3 regions of the Dermacoccus sp. MPR-E5 genome follow, and region 3 is predicted to be linked to each of the others. Evidence: predicted binding sites of a transcription regulator. Region 3 holds the regulator's gene; each other region holds the start of a gene.
The links. Region 3 encodes LexA, which represses DNA repair genes until DNA is damaged. Its sites were predicted from a motif close to TCGAACANNTGTTCGA; they were not measured.
Positions count from the first base shown of each region.

Region 1: the regulator LexA is predicted to act here: its motif matches at 3,560-3,575, upstream of ruvC (crossover junction endodeoxyribonuclease RuvC).
Region 2: the regulator LexA is predicted to act here: its motif matches at 4,134-4,149, upstream of AC1RS9_RS03535 (DUF6504 family protein).

Region 1 is NZ_JBXASS010000003.1:91,456-97,879, forward strand. It holds gene secD (protein translocase subunit SecD) at 1-779, opposite strand, end outside; gene AC1RS9_RS02945 (preprotein translocase subunit YajC) at 776-1,081, opposite strand; gene ruvB (Holliday junction branch migration DNA helicase RuvB) at 1,166-2,260, opposite strand; gene ruvA (Holliday junction branch migration protein RuvA) at 2,257-2,862, opposite strand; gene ruvC (crossover junction endodeoxyribonuclease RuvC) at 2,859-3,518, opposite strand; gene AC1RS9_RS02965 (YebC/PmpR family DNA-binding transcriptional regulator) at 3,652-4,425, opposite strand; gene pdxT (pyridoxal 5'-phosphate synthase glutaminase subunit PdxT) at 4,562-5,179, opposite strand; gene AC1RS9_RS02975 (potassium transporter Kup) at 5,255-6,424, shown strand, end outside.
Region 2 is NZ_JBXASS010000003.1:220,433-226,856, reverse strand. It holds gene pknB (Stk1 family PASTA domain-containing Ser/Thr kinase) at 1-1,516, opposite strand, end outside; gene AC1RS9_RS03550 (lytic transglycosylase) at 1,566-2,459, opposite strand; gene AC1RS9_RS03545 (Rv2175c family DNA-binding protein) at 2,546-2,920, shown strand; gene AC1RS9_RS03540 (polyprenyl synthetase family protein) at 2,936-4,030, opposite strand; gene AC1RS9_RS03535 (DUF6504 family protein) at 4,197-4,502, shown strand; gene AC1RS9_RS03530 (SAV_6107 family HEPN domain-containing protein) at 4,554-5,030, shown strand; gene AC1RS9_RS03525 (DNA polymerase III subunit alpha) at 5,034-6,424, shown strand, end outside.
Region 3 is NZ_JBXASS010000013.1:67,293-73,716, reverse strand. It holds gene AC1RS9_RS11105 (vitamin B12-dependent ribonucleotide reductase) at 1-1,703, opposite strand, end outside; gene nrdR (transcriptional regulator NrdR) at 1,784-2,242, opposite strand; gene AC1RS9_RS11095 (LysM peptidoglycan-binding domain-containing protein) at 2,554-2,982, opposite strand; gene lexA (transcriptional repressor LexA) at 3,321-4,037, shown strand; gene AC1RS9_RS11085 (Sir2 family NAD-dependent protein deacetylase) at 4,128-4,961, opposite strand; gene AC1RS9_RS11080 (LysR family transcriptional regulator) at 5,032-5,964, shown strand; gene AC1RS9_RS11075 (ComEC/Rec2 family competence protein) at 5,955-6,424, opposite strand, start outside.

The DNA.
Region 1 (6,424 bases), on a different contig from region 3:
TGGTAGGCCGGGGTGCAGGCGTAGAGCTGCAGCAGCTGGTTGTACGTCGTCGACGGGGTCGCGATACCGGCCTTGACCCAGACCGAGTCGACCTTCTCGTTTCCCCACGCCGGGTCGCTCGCGTTGGCCGGGCCGGCGGTCTTGAATGCGGCCGGCAGTCGGTCCTTCGAACTGGACGACGGTGACGACGAGGCCGAGCTCGACGCAGAACCCGAAGCGGAGGCCGATGAAGACGGTGACGCGGACGCCGAGCCGGGGGCGCCGTTCTTGGCGGCGTTCGAGGGGTTGACGACCTCGGGCAGGCGATACGGCGAGGTACCCGTCGTGCTGCCCTGCGCGGCGGCGATGACTGCGCGGAAGTTGAGCTGCGAGCTGCGCGAGAGCGAGTCGAGCACCTGCTGGCTGGGGTTTCCGGGGATGGAGACGACGATGTCCTTCTCCCCCAGCGTCGTCACCTCCGCCTCGGACGTGCCGGTGGCGTCGACGCGGTTGCGGATGATGTCGACGGCTTGCTTGACCTGGCTCGAGTTGACGCTCTTGCCGCCTGTGACGACCGGTTCGAGGACGACGGTGCGCCCACCTTCGAGGTCGAGCCCCAGCTTCGGTGTCCAATGTCCCGTCGCAGCGATGCCACCGACGAGGACGAGGAACAGGGCGAGAAGCACGGCCAAGCCACGCTTGGGGTTGGTGTGCTTCGGCTTCTTGCGCGCCGCGGGGCGGTTCGAATCGACCGCATAACGGTTCTCGTCGGCGCGCTCGGCGCCTGCGGGCGTGCTCATCGACCCTTCTCCATCTCGTCGGGGGCTGCGGGCAGCAGGGCCCGACGATCGAACCTCACCACGGTGCCGGGGGCGATCTCGAGGTGTCCACTGACGTCGTCGAGTTCGCGCAGCGTGCCGAACAGCCCACTCGTCGTGCGCACCTCGTCACCGACGCGAAGCGCGGCCTGCGCGCGCATCGTCGCCTGGGAGCGCCGACGCTGCGTGAAGAACATCAGCGCGAGCAGGAGGAAGGGCAGCAGCACGAGCAGGATCGGGAAGCCCGAGCTTCCCGCCTGCGACTCGGCGACCAGGTACGGCATGTGGGTCCTCACGTCAGGTCTCGAAGCGCCTCGCGCGCTCTCACCGGTGCGCGGTGCGCGGACTCGAGCGGTGGCCGCACCACCCTACCCGGTGAAACGTCCGCCCCCGTCGTCGGTGTCGCGCTGAAATGTCTCGGTGAAGTGCCCGTCCGGCGGGCGCAGCCCGAGGTGCGTCCACGCCCGCGGTGACGCGGCACGCCCACGCGGCGTGCGGATCATGTAGCCCTCGCGCACGAGATACGGCTCGGCCACCGTCTCGACCGTGTCGGGTTCTTCACCGACGGCGACGGCCAACGTCGACAGCCCGACCGGCCCACCCCCGAAGCGTCGGCACAGGGCTTCGAGCACCGCGCGGTCGAGGCGATCGAGGCCGTCGTCGTCGACGTCGAACAGCTCGAGCGCGGCACGCGCGGACGTCAGGTCGACGACGTGGCGCCCGTGCACCTGCGCGTAGTCACGCACCCGGCGCAGCAGCCGGTTGGCGATGCGCGGCGTGCCGCGGGAGCGGCCGGCGATCTCGGTGATGCCCTCACGTGTCGCGGGTACGCCGAGCAGGTCGGCGTTGCGGGCGAGGATGTCGGCGAGGTCGGCCGCGTCGTAGTAGTCGAGATGGCCGGTGAAGCCGAAGCGGTCGCGCAGTGGCGCCGGCAGCAGACCGGCGCGCGTCGTCGCACCGACGACGGTGAAGCGCGGCAGCTCGAGGGGGATCGCGGTGGCCCCTGGGCCCTTGCCGACGATGACGTCGACCCGGAAGTCCTCCATCGCGAGGTAGAGCATCTCCTCCGCGGGGCGGGCCATGCGGTGGATCTCGTCGAGGAAGAGCACCTCCCCCTCGTTGAGCGAGCTCAGGATGGCGGCCAGGTCACCGGCGTGCTGGATGGCAGGGCCGCTCGTGATGCGGATGGGCGCCTCGAGCTCACTCGCGACGATCATCGCGAGCGACGTCTTGCCCAGGCCGGGCGGGCCGGAGAACAGGATGTGGTCGGGCGGCGTCGCTCGGCGCCGTGCCGCCTCGATGACGAGGCTCAACTGCTCGCGCACGCGTGGCTGCCCGGGGAAATCGGCCAGCTTCTTCGGCCGCAGGGCCGCTTCGAGCTGCTGCTCGTCCTCGGTGCCGTTGGGGTCGACGAGGCGCGGCGAGACGTCGGCGCTGTGGTCCTCGAAGTGGGACGGGCTCATCGGCCCAGCTCGCGCAGCGCCAGCCGGAGCACGGTGGGCGTGTTCGCGCCCTCGGCCTCAGGACGGGCAGCCACCTTGGCGACGGCGTCCTCGGCCTGTTTGGCGCTCCAGCCGAGCCCGATGAGCGCCTCGGCGACCTGGTCGTCACCCGCAGTGGCCGGGACGACGGCCTGGGGCGCCGCCTCCCCGCCGCCACCACTGACGGAGACGACCTTGTCCCGCAGTTCGAGGACGATGCGCTCGGCACCCTTCTTGCCGATGCCGGGCACCTTCGTCAGCGCCCTGACGTCGCCGCCCGCGATCGCGGTGGCGAGCTGCTGCGGCGGGTGCACGGCGAGCATCGCGAGGGCGAGACGCGGCCCCACGCCACTGACCGTCTGGACCTGCTCGAACAGGGCCCGTTCGTCGTCGTCGGCGAAGCCGAAGAGTGTCAGCGAATCCTCACGCACGACCAGGGACGTCGCGAGGCGCATCGACTCCCCCGGGCGTGCCGCGGCGGCGGTTGCCGGCGTCGTGTGGACGAGCAGACCCACGCCACCGACCTCGACGACGACACTGTCGAGACGGGCGGTGAGCACCTCACCGGTGAGGCTGGCGATCATGGGCGAACTCCCCTGTTGGCGGGTCGAGTGGCAGGCGCGCTCTGGGACGCGGCACCGAGGGCGTCACGGTATGTCTTGCTCGCCGAGCGGGAACGTCGCGCCGCGGCAGCCGCAGCCTGCCGGTACGCGACGGCGGCCGGCGCTGCCGACGCTCCGTCAGCGCTCGCACCCCGGCGCGCCAACCCGCCACCGCGCCAGTGATGACAGATGGCGAGGGCGAGCGCGTCGGCGGCGTCGGCCGGTCTGGGAGCGGCCTCGAGGCCGAGGATGCGCGTCACCATCGTCGTCACCTGCGCCTTGTCGGCGCGCCCGTTACCCGTCACCGCCGCCTTGACCTCCGAGGGCGTGTGCAGCCCGAGCGGCAGGCCGCGTTCAGCCGCGGCGAGCATCGGGACGGCCGACGCCTGCGCGGTGCCCATGATCGTCGAGACGTCGTGGCGCGCGAACATCCGCTCGACGGCGACCGCATCGGGGTGGGTGCGCTCGAACACGGCGTCCAGTTCGACGCGCAACTCGTGGAGGCGTTCGTGCAACGGCAGGTCTGCCGAGGTACGGATGACCCCCACCGTCACGATCTGCAACGTCGAGCCCTGGCCCGTCGCGACGACGCCCACGCCGCAGCGCGTCAGACCGGGGTCGACAGCGAGCACCCGCACGTCACACCTCCGGCCTCGACGGGTGCGAACGACGCACCCGATAGAACACTTGTTCGCATCCACCGTACCCGATGCACGCGACGGCCGTGCCCCGCGGGGCCCCGCCCGTCGATCACTCACGGAACGACCGGGATCAGTCCTCGGCGTCCAGTTCGGCGAGAACCTCATCAGAGACCTGGCCGTTGGCAAAGACGTTCTGCACGTCGTCCGAGTCCTCGAGGGCCTCGATGACGCGGAACATCTTCTTCGCGCCGTCCTTGTCGAGCGGCACCTCCATCGACGGCACGAACGACGCCTCGGCCGAGTCGTAGTCGATGCCGGCGGCCTGCAGCGCCTCACGCACGCCGACGAAGTCACCCGCCTCGGACACGATCTCGAAAGATTCGCCGAGGTCGTTGACATCCTCCGCGCCCGCTTCGAGCACGATCTCGAGCAGCGCGTCCTCCGTCGTGTCGGGCTTGTCGCCCTGCGCCTTCGGGACGATGACGATGCCCTTGCGGTTGAACAGGTAGGCGACCGAACCGGAGTCCGCCATCGAGCCACCGTTCTTCTGCAACGCGGTGCGGACCTCGGCGACGGCGCGGTTCTTGTTGTCCGTCAGGCACTCGATGAGCAGCGCGACGCCACCGGGCGCGTAGCCCTCGTACGTGAGGGCCTGGTACTCGGCGCCACCGGCCTCGGCGCCGGAGCCGCGCTTGACGGCGCGGTCGATGTTGTCGTTGGGCACCGACGACTTCTTCGCCTTCTGGATGGCGTCGTACAGCGTCGGGTTGCCCGTCGGGTCACCGCCGCCGGAGCGGGCCGCGACCTCGATGTTCTTGATCAGCTTCGCGAACAGCTTGCCGCGCTTGGCGTCGATCGCAGCCTTCTTGTGCTTCGTCGTCGCCCACTTGGAGTGACCGCTCATGTCTGCCTCTCGGATGCTCGTGCTGCCGTGCTCGAACACGCCCGATGCGGGGCGCGGGGCGAACGCGACGGCAGATGGGCGCGCTCGCTCGGATCGCGGGCCAGTCTAGCGCCGTCGCGAGCCGCGGCCCCAGTCGTCATCCGCGAGCGTGCTCGACCATGCGCACGAACAGGGCGTGGACGCGCGCGTCGTTCGTCACCTCCGGGTGGAACGACGTGGCGAGCAGATTGCCCTGACGCACGGCGACGACGGCCTCACCGCCCGTCGGCAGCGCGACGCTGGAGAGCACCTCGACGCCGGCGCCGACCTCCTCGACCCAGGGCGCGCGGATGAACACCGCCCGCACCGGGCCGCCGTCCACGCCGTCGACGGTGACGTCCGCCTCGAACGAGGCGACCTGACGACCGAACGCGTTGCGCCGCACCGTGACGTCGAGCCCGCCGAGCGTCTGCTGACCCGCCGTCCCGTCGAGGATCCGATCGGCGAGCAGGATCATGCCGGCGCACGAGCCGTAGGCCGGCATCCCCGCGGCGATGCGTTCGCGCAGCGGTTCGAGGAGGTCTCCCTGAGCGATGAGGCGCATCATGACCGTCGACTCCCCGCCGGGGATGACGAGTGCGTCGACGTTCGCAAGATCCGCGGCACGACGAACGCGCACGGCATGCGCGCCGACGTCCTCCAGCATGCGGACGTGCTCGACGACGTCGCCCTGCACCGCGAGCACCCCGATGACGGTCCGTGGCGTTGATTCCATGCCCGCGACCCTATGACACAGGCGTATCTGCTACCCGTGTGGCGCGCGCAGGGGCGGTGGCCCCATACTTTCCGGGTGAGTACTGAAGCGAGCGTGACGAGCGAGGGCGCGTCCACCCCCGAGTCGAACCCCGGCGGCCATGCCAAGAAGGGCATGGCCGCGCTCATGCTCGGCGCCCTGGGCGTCGTCTTCGGTGATATCGGCACCAGTCCGCTGTACTCGGTGCAGAGCGTCTTCAACGTCGACCACAACGCCGTCGTCGCCAACGAGAGCGACATCTACGGCGTCATCTCCTGGATGTTCTGGGCACTCACCATCATCGTGACGATCAAGTACGTCCTGTTCGTCCTGCGCGCCGACAACGACGGCGAGGGCGGCATCATGGCGCTCGCCGCGCTCGTGCGACAGGGCGTGCCCAAGGGCGGCAAACGCTGGGGCATCGTCATGATCCTCGGTGTCATCGGCGCGTCCCTGTTCTTCGGCGACAGCGTCATCACGCCGGCGATCTCCGTCATGTCGGCCATCGAAGGTCTCGAGACGGTGCATGAAGGGCTCACCGAGTACGTCGTCCCCATCGGCGCGATCGTCATCACAGCGCTGTTCTTCATCCAGCAGAAGGGCACGGACGCCGTCGGCAAGTTCTTCGGCCCCGTCATGATCGTCTGGTTCGTCACCCTCGCCGCGCTCGGCGTCAACCAGATCGTCCGCGACCCGGAGATCTTCCGAGCACTGCTGCCGACGTACGCGGGCAGCTTCGTCATCGGCCACCCCTTCATCGCGTTCGTCGCGGCCGGCTCGATCGTCCTGTGCGTGACGGGCGCCGAGGCACTGTACGCCGACATGGGCCACTTCGGTCGCGCGCCGATCACGCGCGCCTGGTTCGTGCTCGTCTTCCCCGCCCTCATCCTCAACTACATGGGGCAGGGCTCGCTCATCCTCAGCGACCCGAAGAACATCTCCAACCCGTTCTTCCTGCTCGCCCCCGAATGGGCCAAGCTCCCCCTCGTCATCCTCGCGACCGCGGCCACCGTCATCGCCTCGCAGGCCGTCATCTCCGGCGCGTTCTCCGTCGCCCGCCAAGCGGAGCGCTCCGGCTACCTGCCGCGCATGACGGTGCGTCACACCGGCGAGGAGGAAGAGGGCCAGATCTACATCCCCGGCGTCAACTGGGTGCTGTTCATCGGCGTCATAACGCTGCTGCTCGCGTTCCGCAGCTCCGAGAAACTCGCCGTCGCCTACGGCCTC
Region 2 (6,424 bases), on a different contig from region 3:
TCACGTGGCCAAAACCCTCACTCTTGAGTTTTGCTTCAGCCTTGTCGCGCTGCAGGCCGACCACGGCGGGGACGTCGACCATCTTCGGTCCGTTGCTCACGACGAGGGTGACGTCGGTGCCGCGACGATGACTCGAGCCCTGCTCGGGTGAGGTCGAGATGACCCGGCCAGCCGGGACGGAGTCGGAATCAGCCAGCGTGACGCGCGTGTCGAATCCGGCGGAACGGAGGGTCGAAATGGCCTCACCCTGAGGTCGAGCGTTCACCTCGGGGATGTCGGTCGACGTCAGCGGCCCCACCGTCAGGGCGAGCGCGAGGCCGCCGGCAGCGATCGCCGTCGCGGCTGCGGCGACCCACGGCCAGCGACGACGACGGCGCGGGCCGCCCGCGGGTGTCGCGCCGAGCGTCTGGGTGGTCGTCGCCGGGATGACGTGCGTGTGGGCAGGGCGCAGCGCCGCGCTCCGGCCTTCGTCAGCACCCTGTGGGCCGGTCCGGGCACCGGTCGGCCTGCCGCCGTCCTGGCCGGTGGATGGGATGGCACCAGGAGCGATCGTGCCCTCGACGCCATAGGCGTCCGGCGAGGCGGCCGGCACGTCAAGCTGGGCGGTTGGCGCGGTGACGTGGGCGGCCGGCGGGGCGGGGTGACCCAGGGCCTCGGGCGTCAGCCGGGCGCGCGCGGCGTGCAGTTCGTGGGCGGAGGCGGTGGCGTCGGCCGGACGATCGGCGGGCATCTTGCTCGTCGCGCGGGTGAACCAGGCGTCGAGGGGGGCCAGGGACGCGTCAGCGCTCGAGGGTGGATGCGGCGCTTCGTGGACGTGGCGGTAGGCGACCTGGACCGGGGAGTCGCCGTCGAACGAGCGACGCCCCGTCAACATCTCGGCGAGGACGAGGGCGGAGGCGTAGACGTCGCCGCGCGGACCGGAGTGGCCGAATCGGGCGGGTTCCACCTGCTCGGGCGCGAGGTAGGAGGCGGTGCCGATGAGCATCTCGTTGTCGGCGCTCACGGACGAGCGCGCCGACGAGACGGCGCGCGCTAGACCGAAATCGGCGATCTTCACGACCCCGCGCGAGCTGATGAGGATGTTCTCGGGCTTGATGTCGCGGTGGACGAGGCCCGCGTGATGGGCGGCGCCGAGCCCGTCGAGCACCTGCTCGAACAGTGCGAGCAGCTCGCCGGTGGGGCGTCCGCCACGGTTGATGACGTCGCGCATCGTGACGCCGTCGACGAGTTCCATCGCGAGGAACACGACGTCACCGTCGCGCCCCTGGTCGTGGACGGCGACGACGTGCGGGTGGCTGAGCCGTGCGGCGGCGCGCGCCTCGCGCTGGAAGCGGGTGACGAAGGCGGGGTCGCGTGCGAGGTCGGCGCGCAGCACCTTGAACGCTACGTCGCGCTCGAGGCGTGTGTCGTGCGCGACGTAGACGCGCCCCATCCCGCCGTCGGCCAGGTGGCTTCTCACCTGATAGCGGCGTTCGATCAGCTGCCCGATGAGGGGGTCGGCTTGGATCGGCTCCACGAGCGCAGTCTAGGCGGCTCCGCGTGTGCGTCGGCTGTGCACGCCCGCGTCAGGAGAAGCGTTTCATGTGGGTATTGACGCTCGCGACGTACCGGCGGGTGTCGGGGTACATGCCGTGCGCGCGCACTGCTCCAAGACCTTGGTAGTAGGCGGCGATGGCCTCGTTCTGATCGTGCGCGTGCTCGGTGAGGAAGCGCAGCGTCACGACGCCGGCGGTGATGTTGTCCTGCGTGTCGAGCAGGTCGAGGTGGCGATGCACGATGGAGCCGGCCCACTGCCCGGTCGTGGGCATGACCTGCATCGTGCCGAGGGCGTCGCAGACCGAGACGGCGCTCTGCCGGTGACCCGATTCCTGCCAGCCGATCGCGAGGGCGAGCTTCGGGCTGACGCCGTAGCGCTTCGCGGTCGAGGTGATCATCGCGCGGATCTGCGCCTGCCCGGGCAGGTCGGCCGCGGCGAGCTGTCGGCGGTGGCGGTCACCGGAGGCGACGAGGGACGCCGGATAGCCGCGCGCCGCCGCCGTCCCGGCGTAGCGGACGACGCGCTTCGGCTTCGGGGCGTGCGTCGAAGGGCCCGGGTGCGGCGTGGCTGCGGGTTTCGTCGCCGCACGGGTGGGCTTCGTCGCCGGGTGGGGTGACGGCGTGTGCGCGGCGGAGGTAGCGACGGGGACGCGCAGCGTCGTGCCGGGGAGCAGGCGGCGCACCTCGATGCCGGGATTCGCCTTGACGATGGCGGCGACGCTGGAGTGCATGCGTCGCGCGATGCCGTAGACGGTGTCGCCGACGCGCACGCGCGTCGTCGCCATCCTGCGCACCGGCTTCTTCGCGGCGTTCGCGCGGTGTGACGTCGGCGTCTCGGCGTGCGACTGCGGGCCGCGCAGCTGGTGGTGCACGGGCTGGGCGGCGCTGTGGACGGCGACGGGCAGGGCGAGAAGGGCGGGCATGTGTCCACGCTAGGTCGCGGCTGTGACGTTTTGGTGGAGGCGCGCTCGACGTGCGCCGATGAGAGAGTCTCTGGCACCCTGTGAGGGTGAATGACGCAACCGCACCTGACCTCGAGACCCTCGTCGGCGACTGGCTGACCGTACCCGACCTCGCCGAGGCGCTCGGCATGTCGCTGCGCCAGGTGCGTCAGATGATCGCCGACCGCGAGATCATCGCGAGCCGCGTCGGGGAACGCAACGTCGTCGCGGTGCCGGCCGCCTTCATCCAGGGCGGCGGCGTGCTCGCCTCGCTCATGGGCACCGTCACGGTGCTCAACGACGGCGGGTTCGACGACGACGAGGCCATCCGTTGGCTGTGCACGCCGGACGAGACCCTCCCGATCGACGGGGCACCGATCGACATGCTGCGCGCGGGCCGCAAGGCCGAGGTGCGCAAGCGCGCCATGGAGGACGCGTTCTGATCGCGAGCTGCCGCGTCAGAACGTGCGGGCCGTCGTCGACTCGATGAACGCCTCCAGCGCGGCGTAGGCGTCGGCCGGCACCTGGCTGCGCACGCCGTCCAACGCCGCGCGGGCACGCTGAGCGCCCTCGGCGATGCACGCTTCGACGGCGTCGACGGCCCCTGATTCGCGAGCGAGCACACGGATGCGTTCGACCTCGTCCTCGCGCAGGTCGTCGTGGCCGAAACGCTCGGCGAAGAACGTGCCGACCTCCGGCTCGTCACCGGCGGCGTCGAGCAGGTGAGCGACGAGGACGGTGCGCTTGCCCTCGCGCAGGTCGTCGCCGGCGGGCTTGCCCGTCTGGGCCGGGTCGCCGAAGACGCCGAGCAGGTCGTCACGCAGCTGGTAGGCCTCACCGAGCGCGAGACCGTACTGCGACAGGGCCTGCGTGACGTCGGGGGAGGCGCCCGCGCTCGCCGCACCGATGAGCAGGGGGTGCTCCATCGTGTACTTGGCGCTCTTGAAACGGATGACGCGCAGCGCACGCGCGATGCGCTCGGGCGTGCCCATCGTCGCCCAGGGCGTCGAGGCCTCGAGGACGTCGAGGAACTGACCGCCCATGAGCTGCGTGCGCATGAGGTCGAAGACGGCGCGGCCGCGCGCGACCTCGTCGGCGGGCAGGCCGCTCGTCGCGTACATCTCGTCGGCCCACGTCAGGCACAGGTCGCCGGCCAGGATGGCGCCGGCCTCGCCGAAGCGGTCGGCGTCACCGTCGAGACCGCGGCTGCGGTGCGCGGCGGCCATCGCCCGGTGCGCGGCGGGCATGCCGCGTCGGGTGTCGCTCGCGTCCATGACGTCGTCGTGCAGCAACGCGGCGGCCTGGAACAGCTCCATCGACGCGGCGCAGCGCACGAGGGCGTCGCTGTCGGCTCCACCGGCGGCGCGGTAACCCCAGTACAGGAACGACGCACGCACACGTTTGCCTCCGCGCAGGAGGGTGGCGACGGCGTCGAGCATGAGGTCGGTCTGGCCGCCGAGGGGGGCGAGGACGTCGCGCTGATGGCTCACCTCGGCATCGAGGGTCTCCTGCAGTCGTTCGAGCAGGCGCGGCGCATCGAGAGAGTCGGGCACGGTGCGTTTCCTTTTCCAGATCGGCTACCCGTGAGCCTACGCGTAGCGGCGTGGGAACCGCGACCTGACGGGGTTGTCAGACGTCGGTCGTACATTCTTCTCATCGAACAGAAGTTCGATTTTTCGTGGGGAGGGCTCTGCCCTCCACCGAGGAGGAGGTCGTGTGATGCGCGAGTACGACGACGTCGTCGCCATGGGGGTCGACGCGTGCGGCAGGCCCGTGGTCTTCGAGTGGCGCGGGCGTCGCTACCGAGTGACGCAGGTGCTCGACACCTGGCGTGAACGGGTGCCGTGGTGGCGTGATCCGGCCCGTCCCACGACACCTGACGAGCAGGGCGCCCCTGACGTCCAGCGCCGGCTCGAGCAACGCACCTGGCGTGTCGAGGCGACGGCCGGGCGCCGCGCCTCGAGCGGGGTCTTCCACCTCGTGCACCACGGTGAGCGCTGGTCGCTGCGCGCCCTCACCGACTGAGCTCATCGACTGAACCGTCCGTTCCCGCCCCATCGACGAAGGAAGTGCCCCATGACGACCCTGACCACAGCCCCGACCACGTCGACGTCGGTCACCTCGACGAACGACGTCCCCGCCGTCTGCTCCACCGATCTGCTCGACCTCGTCGCGCGTTCCCACGACACCCTCGTCGAGGCCTGCACCGTCTCGACGAGTTCGCAGCGCTACGTCGCGGCGCATCTCGCGGCGCTGCGCGCCGCTGCTGGGTTGCTCGCGTGGAAGGCGCCGCGCAGCCTCAGCTCCAAGCCGCGCAGTGCGTGGGTGACGCTTGCCCAGCACGCGCCCGAGCTGGGTGAATGGGCGGCGTTCTTCACCGAGAGCGGGCGCCGCAGCCGCGCCGTGAGCGCAGGCATCCTCGTGCCCGCCGCACGAGAGGCCGACGATCTCGTGCGGCAGGCCGAGACGTTCCTGCAGATCGTCCTCGAGCACGCCGGTCTCCCGCCGCTCGCGCCGGTCGGTTCGCGCATGACCCCGGTCCAGGTGAGGTGAACCATGCAGTTCACGCACCTTCGGGTCGCCTCGTCGTACTCGCTGCAGTACGGCACGACCCCACCCGCGACACTCGTCGCCCGCGCCGCCGAGCTCGGGTACGGACGCCTCGCGCTCACCGACCGCGACGGTCTGTACGGCAGCGTCAAGTTCGTCGAGGCGTGCACCGCCGCAGGCCTCGAGCCGATCCTCGGCGTCGACCTCGCGCTGGCGCCCGAGCGCGTGCTGCGGGCGCGTACCCCCGCCAAGGGTGGCCCGGCGCGGGACGAGCGGAGCCCGCGCGTCACCGTCCTCGCCCGCGGTGCGGCGTCGGGGCTCGCGCCGGGGCTGGGGTGGGCCCAGCTGTGCCGTCTCGTCACCGACGCTCATCTGAGCGGTGAGCGCGGCGCGCCCGCCACGAGTCTCGACCGGGTGGCCGCGCACGTCACGCACGAGAGCGAACCGAACCAGCCGGCACTCACGGTGCTCCTCGGCCCGGATTCGGACGTCGGGCAGGCACTCCTGCGCGGTCGTCACGCCGAAGCCGAGGCCCTGGTGCGTCGCTGGCGAACCGCTCTCCCGCACGGTGCGCTCGCCCTCGAGGTGGCCTGCCACGACGGCCCGCCCGAGGCGATGGCCAGTCGGCGTCACGCGACGAACCTGTGGCGCCTCGCCCGTCGGTGCGGCGTGCCCGCCGTGCTGAGCGGCTGGGTGCGCCATGGTGAGGTCGACGAGGCGATCACTGCCGACGTCCTCGACGCGGCGCGCCGTGGGGTGGCGCTCGACCTGCGTCACCTGGATCGCACGAGCGTTCAGGGCCATCTGCGCCCTGAGGCGCAGATGCTGGCGCAGGCCGAGGCGCTCGCCGAAGGGCTGGGTGATCTCGGCGCCGCGCTCGAGCTCATCGGGGCGAGCGACCGACTGGCGCAGGCGTGCGTCCAGCACCCGTTCCGAGACATCGGCATCGGGGCGGTGCACCTGCCCGAGGTCGAGGTGCTGGGCCTGATGGGCACCGACCCGCAGCGGGTGCTCAGCGAGCGCTGTCACGCCGCGGTGAACGGACGCTACCCGCACGCGTCGAAGGCGAAACGGCGCGAGGTGCTGGAGCGGCTCGAGGAGGAGCTCGACGTGGTGCGTCACCTCGGGTATCCGACGTACTTCCTCACCGTCGCGCAGGTCTGCGACCTCATCCGCGACATGGGCGGGCGCGTCGCGGCCCGCGGGTCGGGCGCGGGCAGCCTCATCACCTATCTGCTCGGCATCAGCGGGGTCGACCCCATCGAGCACCGACTGCTCATGGAGCGGTTCTGCACGAGGGCCCGCGCGTCGCTGCCCGACATCGACATCGACGTCGAGTCGGCGCGCCGCACCGAGATCTACGAACGCATCATGGAGCGCTTCGGCGGGGAGCGGGT
Region 3 (6,424 bases):
GAGAAGTCGGGCTCGATACCCGTCGTGTCGCAGTCCATCATGAAGCCGATCGTGCCGGTCGGGGCGAGGACGGAGGCCTGCGCGTTACGGAAGCCGTTCTTCTCGCCGAGCGTGACGACGTCGGCCCAGGCCTTCGTGGCGAGGGAGTGGATGTCGCTCGCCATCGCACCCATGTCCTTGTGCGACGACAGCTCGTCGTTGGCCGCGCGGTGCTTGCGCATGACGCGGTTGTGCGCCTGGCTGTTCTGGGCGTAGCCGGCGTAGGGGCCGACGACGGCCGCCATCTCCGCGGAGCGCTTGTAGGCGGCACCCGTGAGCAGCGAGGTGATCGAGGCCGCCAGGGCGCGGCCACCGTCGGAGTCGTAACCGTGGCCCGTCGCCATGAGCAGTGCACCGAGGTTGGCGTACCCGATGCCGAGCTGGCGGTAGTCGACGGTCGTCTTGCCGATGGACTCGGTCGGGAAGTCGGCGAAGCAGATCGAGATGTCCATGGCCGTGATGACGAGTTCGACGACCTTGGCGAACGTCGCCGCGTCGAACGTGTCGTCTTCCTTGAGGAACTTCAGCAGGTTGAGCGAGGCGAGGTTGCAGCTCGAGTTGTCGAGCGACATGTACTCCGAGCACGGGTTCGACGCCGTGATGCGGCCCGTCTCGGGGTTCGTGTGCCACGCGTTGATCGTGTCGTCGTACTGCACGCCCGGGTCGGCGCACTCCCACGCGGCCTTGTTGATCTTGTCGAACAGCTCACGCGCATCGACGGTCTCGATGACCTCACCGGTGTCGCGGGCGCGCAGACCGAAGCTGCCGCCGTCGACGACCGCCTGCATGAATTCGTCGTTCACACGAACCGAGTTGTTGGCGTTCTGGTACTGCACGGAGACGATGTCGCGGCCGCCAAGGTCCATGTCGAACCCGGCGTCACGCAGCGCGCGGATCTTGTCCTCCTCGCGCGCCTTCGTCTCGATGAACTCCTCGATGTCGGGGTGGTCGACGTCGAGGACGACCATCTTGGCCGCGCGACGCGTCGCGCCACCGGACTTGATCGTGCCGGCCGAGGCGTCGGCGCCGCGCATGAAGGAGACCGGGCCGGATGCGGTGCCGCCCGAGGAGAGCAGCTCCTTGGAGGAGCGGATGCGGGAGAGGTTGAGACCGGCGCCCGAGCCGCCCTTGAAGATGAAGCCCTCCTCCTTGTACCAGTTGAGGATCGAATCCATCGAGTCCTCGACCGACAGGATGAAGCACGCGCTGACCTGCTGCGGGCTCGCGGTACCGACGTTGAACCAGACGGGCGAGTTGAACGAGAACACCTGGTGCAGCAGGGCGTAGGTGAGCTCGTGCTCGAAGATCTGCGCGTCCTCGTCGGTAGCGAAGTAGCCGTTGTCGCGCCCGGCCTTGGCATAGGTCAGCACGACGCGGTCGATGAGCTGCTTGAGGGAGCTTTCACGCGCGTCCGTGCCGACGGCGCCACGGAAGTACTTGGTCGTGACGATCGTGGAGGCGTTGAGCGACCAGAAGTCGGGGAACTCGACACCCGACTGCTCGAAGATCGTCTCGCCCGTCTTCCAGTTCTGCTGGAGGACGTCCCGCTTCTCCCAGGTGACCTCGTCGTAGGGGTGCACGCCGGGCGTGGTGAAAATGCGTTCGATCGTGACGCCGCCGGTGCGGCGTCCCGTCTTGGCGCGGGCCTTCGTCGTCTCGGTCATGACCGTGAGCCTCCTGGCAGGTGGGGTGAGCTGGTACGTGAGGGTGATCTGGGGGGCGCGCCCTCGGCAGGCGCGCGGGGTCAGGACGCCGAGGTGGCGTACTGACGCAACTCGCTGACCGCCGTCTCGAAGTCCTCGAGCGATTCGAAGGCCTGGTAGACGGAGGCGAAGCGCAGATAGGCGACGTGGTCGAGTTCGCGCAGGGGCCCGAGGATCTCGATGCCCACGTCATGGGCGTCGATCTCGGCGGCGCCCTTCGAGCGGATGGACTCCTCCACCTGCTGGGCGAGAACGGCCAACTGGTCGTCGGTGACCGGGCGGCCCTGGCACGCCTTGCGAACCCCGGACATCACCTTGTCGCGCGAGAACGGCTCGCTGACCCCGGAACGCTTGACGACCGTGAGACTCGCGGTCTCCATCGTCGAGAACCGCTTGCCGCAGTTCGGGCACTGACGGCGCCGCTTGATGCAGGTGCCGTCCTCGCTCGAGCGCGAATCGACGACTCGGGAGTCGGTGTTGCGGCAGAACGGACAGTGCACGTCAAACCTTCCGACGGGGCTGGGACACTCGGGACGACGGCGCTCCACCCCGGGATTCCGGCCTCAGAGCGCAGATGCACATCAGCGAAGGAGAATCAACATCTAGGGTGAAGCGGGGGCCAAGGCCCCACATGTAGAGATATTAGGCCCCTGAGACCCGACGCGCAACAGCACTGAGGCCGCGTCTACTCGCCCTGCGCAACCTCGCGACGACCCCCGCCACTCATGCGCCGCGGAATCCTGCGCCAGCCGGGGGGAGGCGACTCACACCCCCTCCAACCCTCGAACCCGATGATGGCGATCGTCACACTTCACGGTGCGGGGATGATCACCTTCTGGCCGGCCTGCACCTGCGACGAGCCGAGGTTGCTCTCGTGCTCGATCGCGACGACCGCCTGGTCGTTGCGCACGCCCGGCATCTCACGCGCCGCGATCTGCGAAAGCGTCTCCCCCGCGCGAACGGTGACCTCGTGCCGCTGCGTACCGTCGACACCGCTCGCCATCGCCCGGCCCGCGAGGATGGCACCCGCCACGACGACGAGAGCCACGCACACGGCCGTGAAGCGACGACGGGCGAAACGAACGCTCTGAGAGTTCGTGACGACCTGCACCGCGCCACCCGTGGGCACGAGGTGGAGGTGCGAGCGGGATGCCGCAGCGTCGACCCGCGCCACGCGGCGCACGTCGACACCCGAACCCAGCACGGGCTCACGTCGAACTGCAGTACTCGAAGCAACCATCGAAACCACTCCTTCTCTCGGGACACCCCCCGAGGCGCCGCCACACCGTCACCGGTGCGGCTTCCTCACGCGACCCGGTCAGCCCGGAGGGACCGATCGAACACGCGTGCGATAGAACAACTGTACGACACCCGAACGTGCTTTCGAACGGCGCGCACGGATTTCTTCGTACACATTTTTGAAAACTGTGTGCGACACCGCGTACTGTGGGTGATGTCAGATACACAAGCACCGCGCACCGACAACCCCGTCATGGCGGGCATTTCCGTCCCGCCGGAGGGTGCACGTGTCGCCACCGCGACCACCGACGTGCGACGAGGACCAGGAGGGGTCACACCATGGGTGACGTTCATTCGATGCAGGAGCGCACGCCGGGCAAGCTGACGCCACGCCAGCACAAGGTGCTCACCGTGATCCGACGTTCCGTCGACGAGCGCGGCTACCCCCCGAGCCTGCGTGAGATCGGCGAGGCCGTCGGTCTGACGAGCCCGAGTTCGGTGGCCCATCAGCTCGCCGCACTCGAGCGCAAGGGATACCTGCGCCGCGACCCGAACCGCCCGCGCGCCATGGAGGTCGTCTCCCCCGACTCGGGTGCGGCGACCCGCGGCTACCGCGGCAACGCCGTGTCTGCGCTATCCGAGTCGCAGCACGACGAGACGGGCTCGGGCGACGAGCGACCCACGCCGTCATACGTGCCGGTCGTGGGCCGCATCGCGGCCGGTGGCCCGATCCTCGCCGAGCAGGCCGTCGAGGACGTCTTCCCGCTACCGCGTCAGATCGTCGGTGACGGCGAGCTGTTCCTGCTGCGCGTCGTCGGCGACTCGATGATCGATGCGGCCATCTGCGAGGGCGACTGGGTCGTCGTGCGACGCCAGGCCGACGCCGCCAACGGGGAGATCGTCGCGGCACTGCTCGACTCGGAGGCCACGGTCAAGACGTTGCGCCGCAGCGAGGGCAAGACGTGGCTCATGCCCGCGAACGAGGCCTACTCCCCGATCGACGGCGACCACGCGAGCATCATGGGCAAGGTCACGGCCGTCCTGCGCAGCATCTGAGGCGCTGGCCGCGCCGCGCGGGTCGCTCCAGCGCGTGGTTTCAACTCGACTCTCAGCCCCTTCTGCGCCCCGACGTTCGACGCCGAGACGTCAGGACGTCGCGAGGTCGAGCCTCAGCGCGTCGCACACGGCGGTGAGGGTCGGGCCGAGGGGTTCGCGCACGACGAGGTCGACCCGCTCCTCGCCACGCATCGCGCCGAGCCCGACGAGGACGACCGGCTTCTGCTGCTTGAGGGCGGCGAGCACGAACCGGTAACCCGACATCACCTTGAGCGAACTGCCGAGCACGAGCACGCCCCGGCAGCGTTCCACTGCCCGCATCTGCGTCTCCACGACCTCAGGAGCGACGGACTCACCGAACATGACGACGTCCGGCTTCATCGTCGTGGCCGCGCAATGCAGGCACGCCGGCACGATGACGCCGCGCTCCAGCTCGGCCGCGACGTCCGCGTCGCCGTCGGCGAGCAGGCGCGCCTGCGTCGGCAGCTGGGGGTTGAGTTCGCGCAGGCGTACCTGGAAGCCACGGCGCCCTTCCCGCGTCCCGCACGCGACGCAGACGACGTGCGCGAGTGACCCATGCAGCTCGGTGACGTCGCGGGCACCGGCACGCGCATGAAGGCCGTCGACGTTCTGCGTCACGAGGTGATCGACGAGGCCGCCACCCTGCAGTCGCGCCAGCGCGACGTGCCCGACGTTGGGTTCCGCCGCGTCGAAGATCTCCCAGCCGACGGCACTGCGCGCCCAGTACCGTTGACGCGCCTCGTGGGTGGCGAGGAACTGTTGGTATGTCATGGGAACCGTGCGGCGCGTGCCGTCGGCGCGCCGGTAGTCGGGGATGCCGGATTCGGTCGAGATGCCGGCGCCGGTCAGGACGAAGAGCCCTCCCGCGCGCACGAAATCGGTCAGTTCCGCGACGCCGCTCATCATCCTGCCCCTCCCATAGGTCTGCGTTCGATTGTCTCAACAATGGATAAGAGCACGTTATTCTTGGTGCATGATCGATGCAGCCGGGCTCCGCGTCATGAAGGCGATCAGCGACGAGGGCAGCTTCACCGCCGCCGCTGCCGCCCTCGGCTATTCTCAGCCGGCCGTGTCGCAGATGGTGCGCCGTCTCGAGGAGAAGACCGGGACGGCTCTCGTCGAGCGCCTCGGCCGCTCGGTGCGGCTGACGGAGGCCGGGCAGGTGCTGGCGCGCACGGCGACGCCCGTCCTCAGTGCCCTCGAGGCCGCCGAGGGTGAGGTCGCCGCCATCGCGGGGTTGCGCGCAGGGCGGGTGCGCCTCATGGCGTTCCCGTCGGCATCGTCAACGCTCGTCCCGCGCGCCCTCGCACTCGTCAAGGAGCGGTTCCCAGACGTCAAGGTCAGCTTCGCCGAGGCCGAACCCCCGGAATCCCTGGCGAGCCTGCGTGCCGGCGACTGCGACGTCGCCGTGGCGTTCACGTACGACGACGCGGACCCGCTCCCCGCAGGCGAGGACCTGGACCCGTTCCTCACCCGCGGGCTCCTGCACGACGACGTGCGTCTCACCGTCCCGCGCGATCACCCCCTCGCCGCAGCCGAGAGCGTCCGCATGGAGGAGCTCAGCGGGGCCTCATGGATCGCGGGGTGCCCCCGCTGCCGCGGCCACCTCGTCAGCCTCGCCCAGGGCGCCGGTTACGCGCCCGACGTCGCGTTCGAGACGGAGGACTATGTCACCGTTCTCGGCCTCGTCGCGGAGGGCCTCGGCGTCGCGCTCATCCCCGAGCTGATCCTGCGCTCCACGTCGCATCCGGACGTCGTGACGTTGCCGCTGCTGCCGTCGAGCCGGCGCTGCGTGTTCGCCGTGACGACACCCGACCTGCAGCGGGTCCCCGCCGTCACCGCCACCCTTGAAGCCCTCGCCGACGCGGCAGCACGGGTGCCGAGCGCGCAGCACGCTCATCGCTGAGCCTGCAGGCTGATCGAGCCACCCGTCGCGAGGGCGTCCACGTCACCCTGCGTGTCAGTACGCCACACCCGCGCGTCGTGCCGGGCCAACAGTTCGAGCGTCTTCTTCGTCGGGTGGCCGTAGTCGTTGCCGGCGCCCACCCCGATCACGGCCTGACGCGCGGCCGCCGCCTCGTAGAGGCGCTCGTTCTGGTTGGAGCTACCGTGGTGCGCCACCTTGACGAGGTCGAACGCGCGTCGCCGGGCGCTCTGACGCACCTGTTCGATCACCGCGGCCTGCGCCTCACGTTCGCAATCGCCCAGCATGAGCGCGTGATACGCGGGCGCCGATACGTCGAGCACGAGTGAGGCGTTGTTCTGCACCGACCCCTCCGTCATGACGCGGCGCGGCCACAGCACCTCGATCGTCACCTCGCCGATGACGAGGCGTTGTCCCGGTGCGAGCGCCCCGAGCGAAGCCC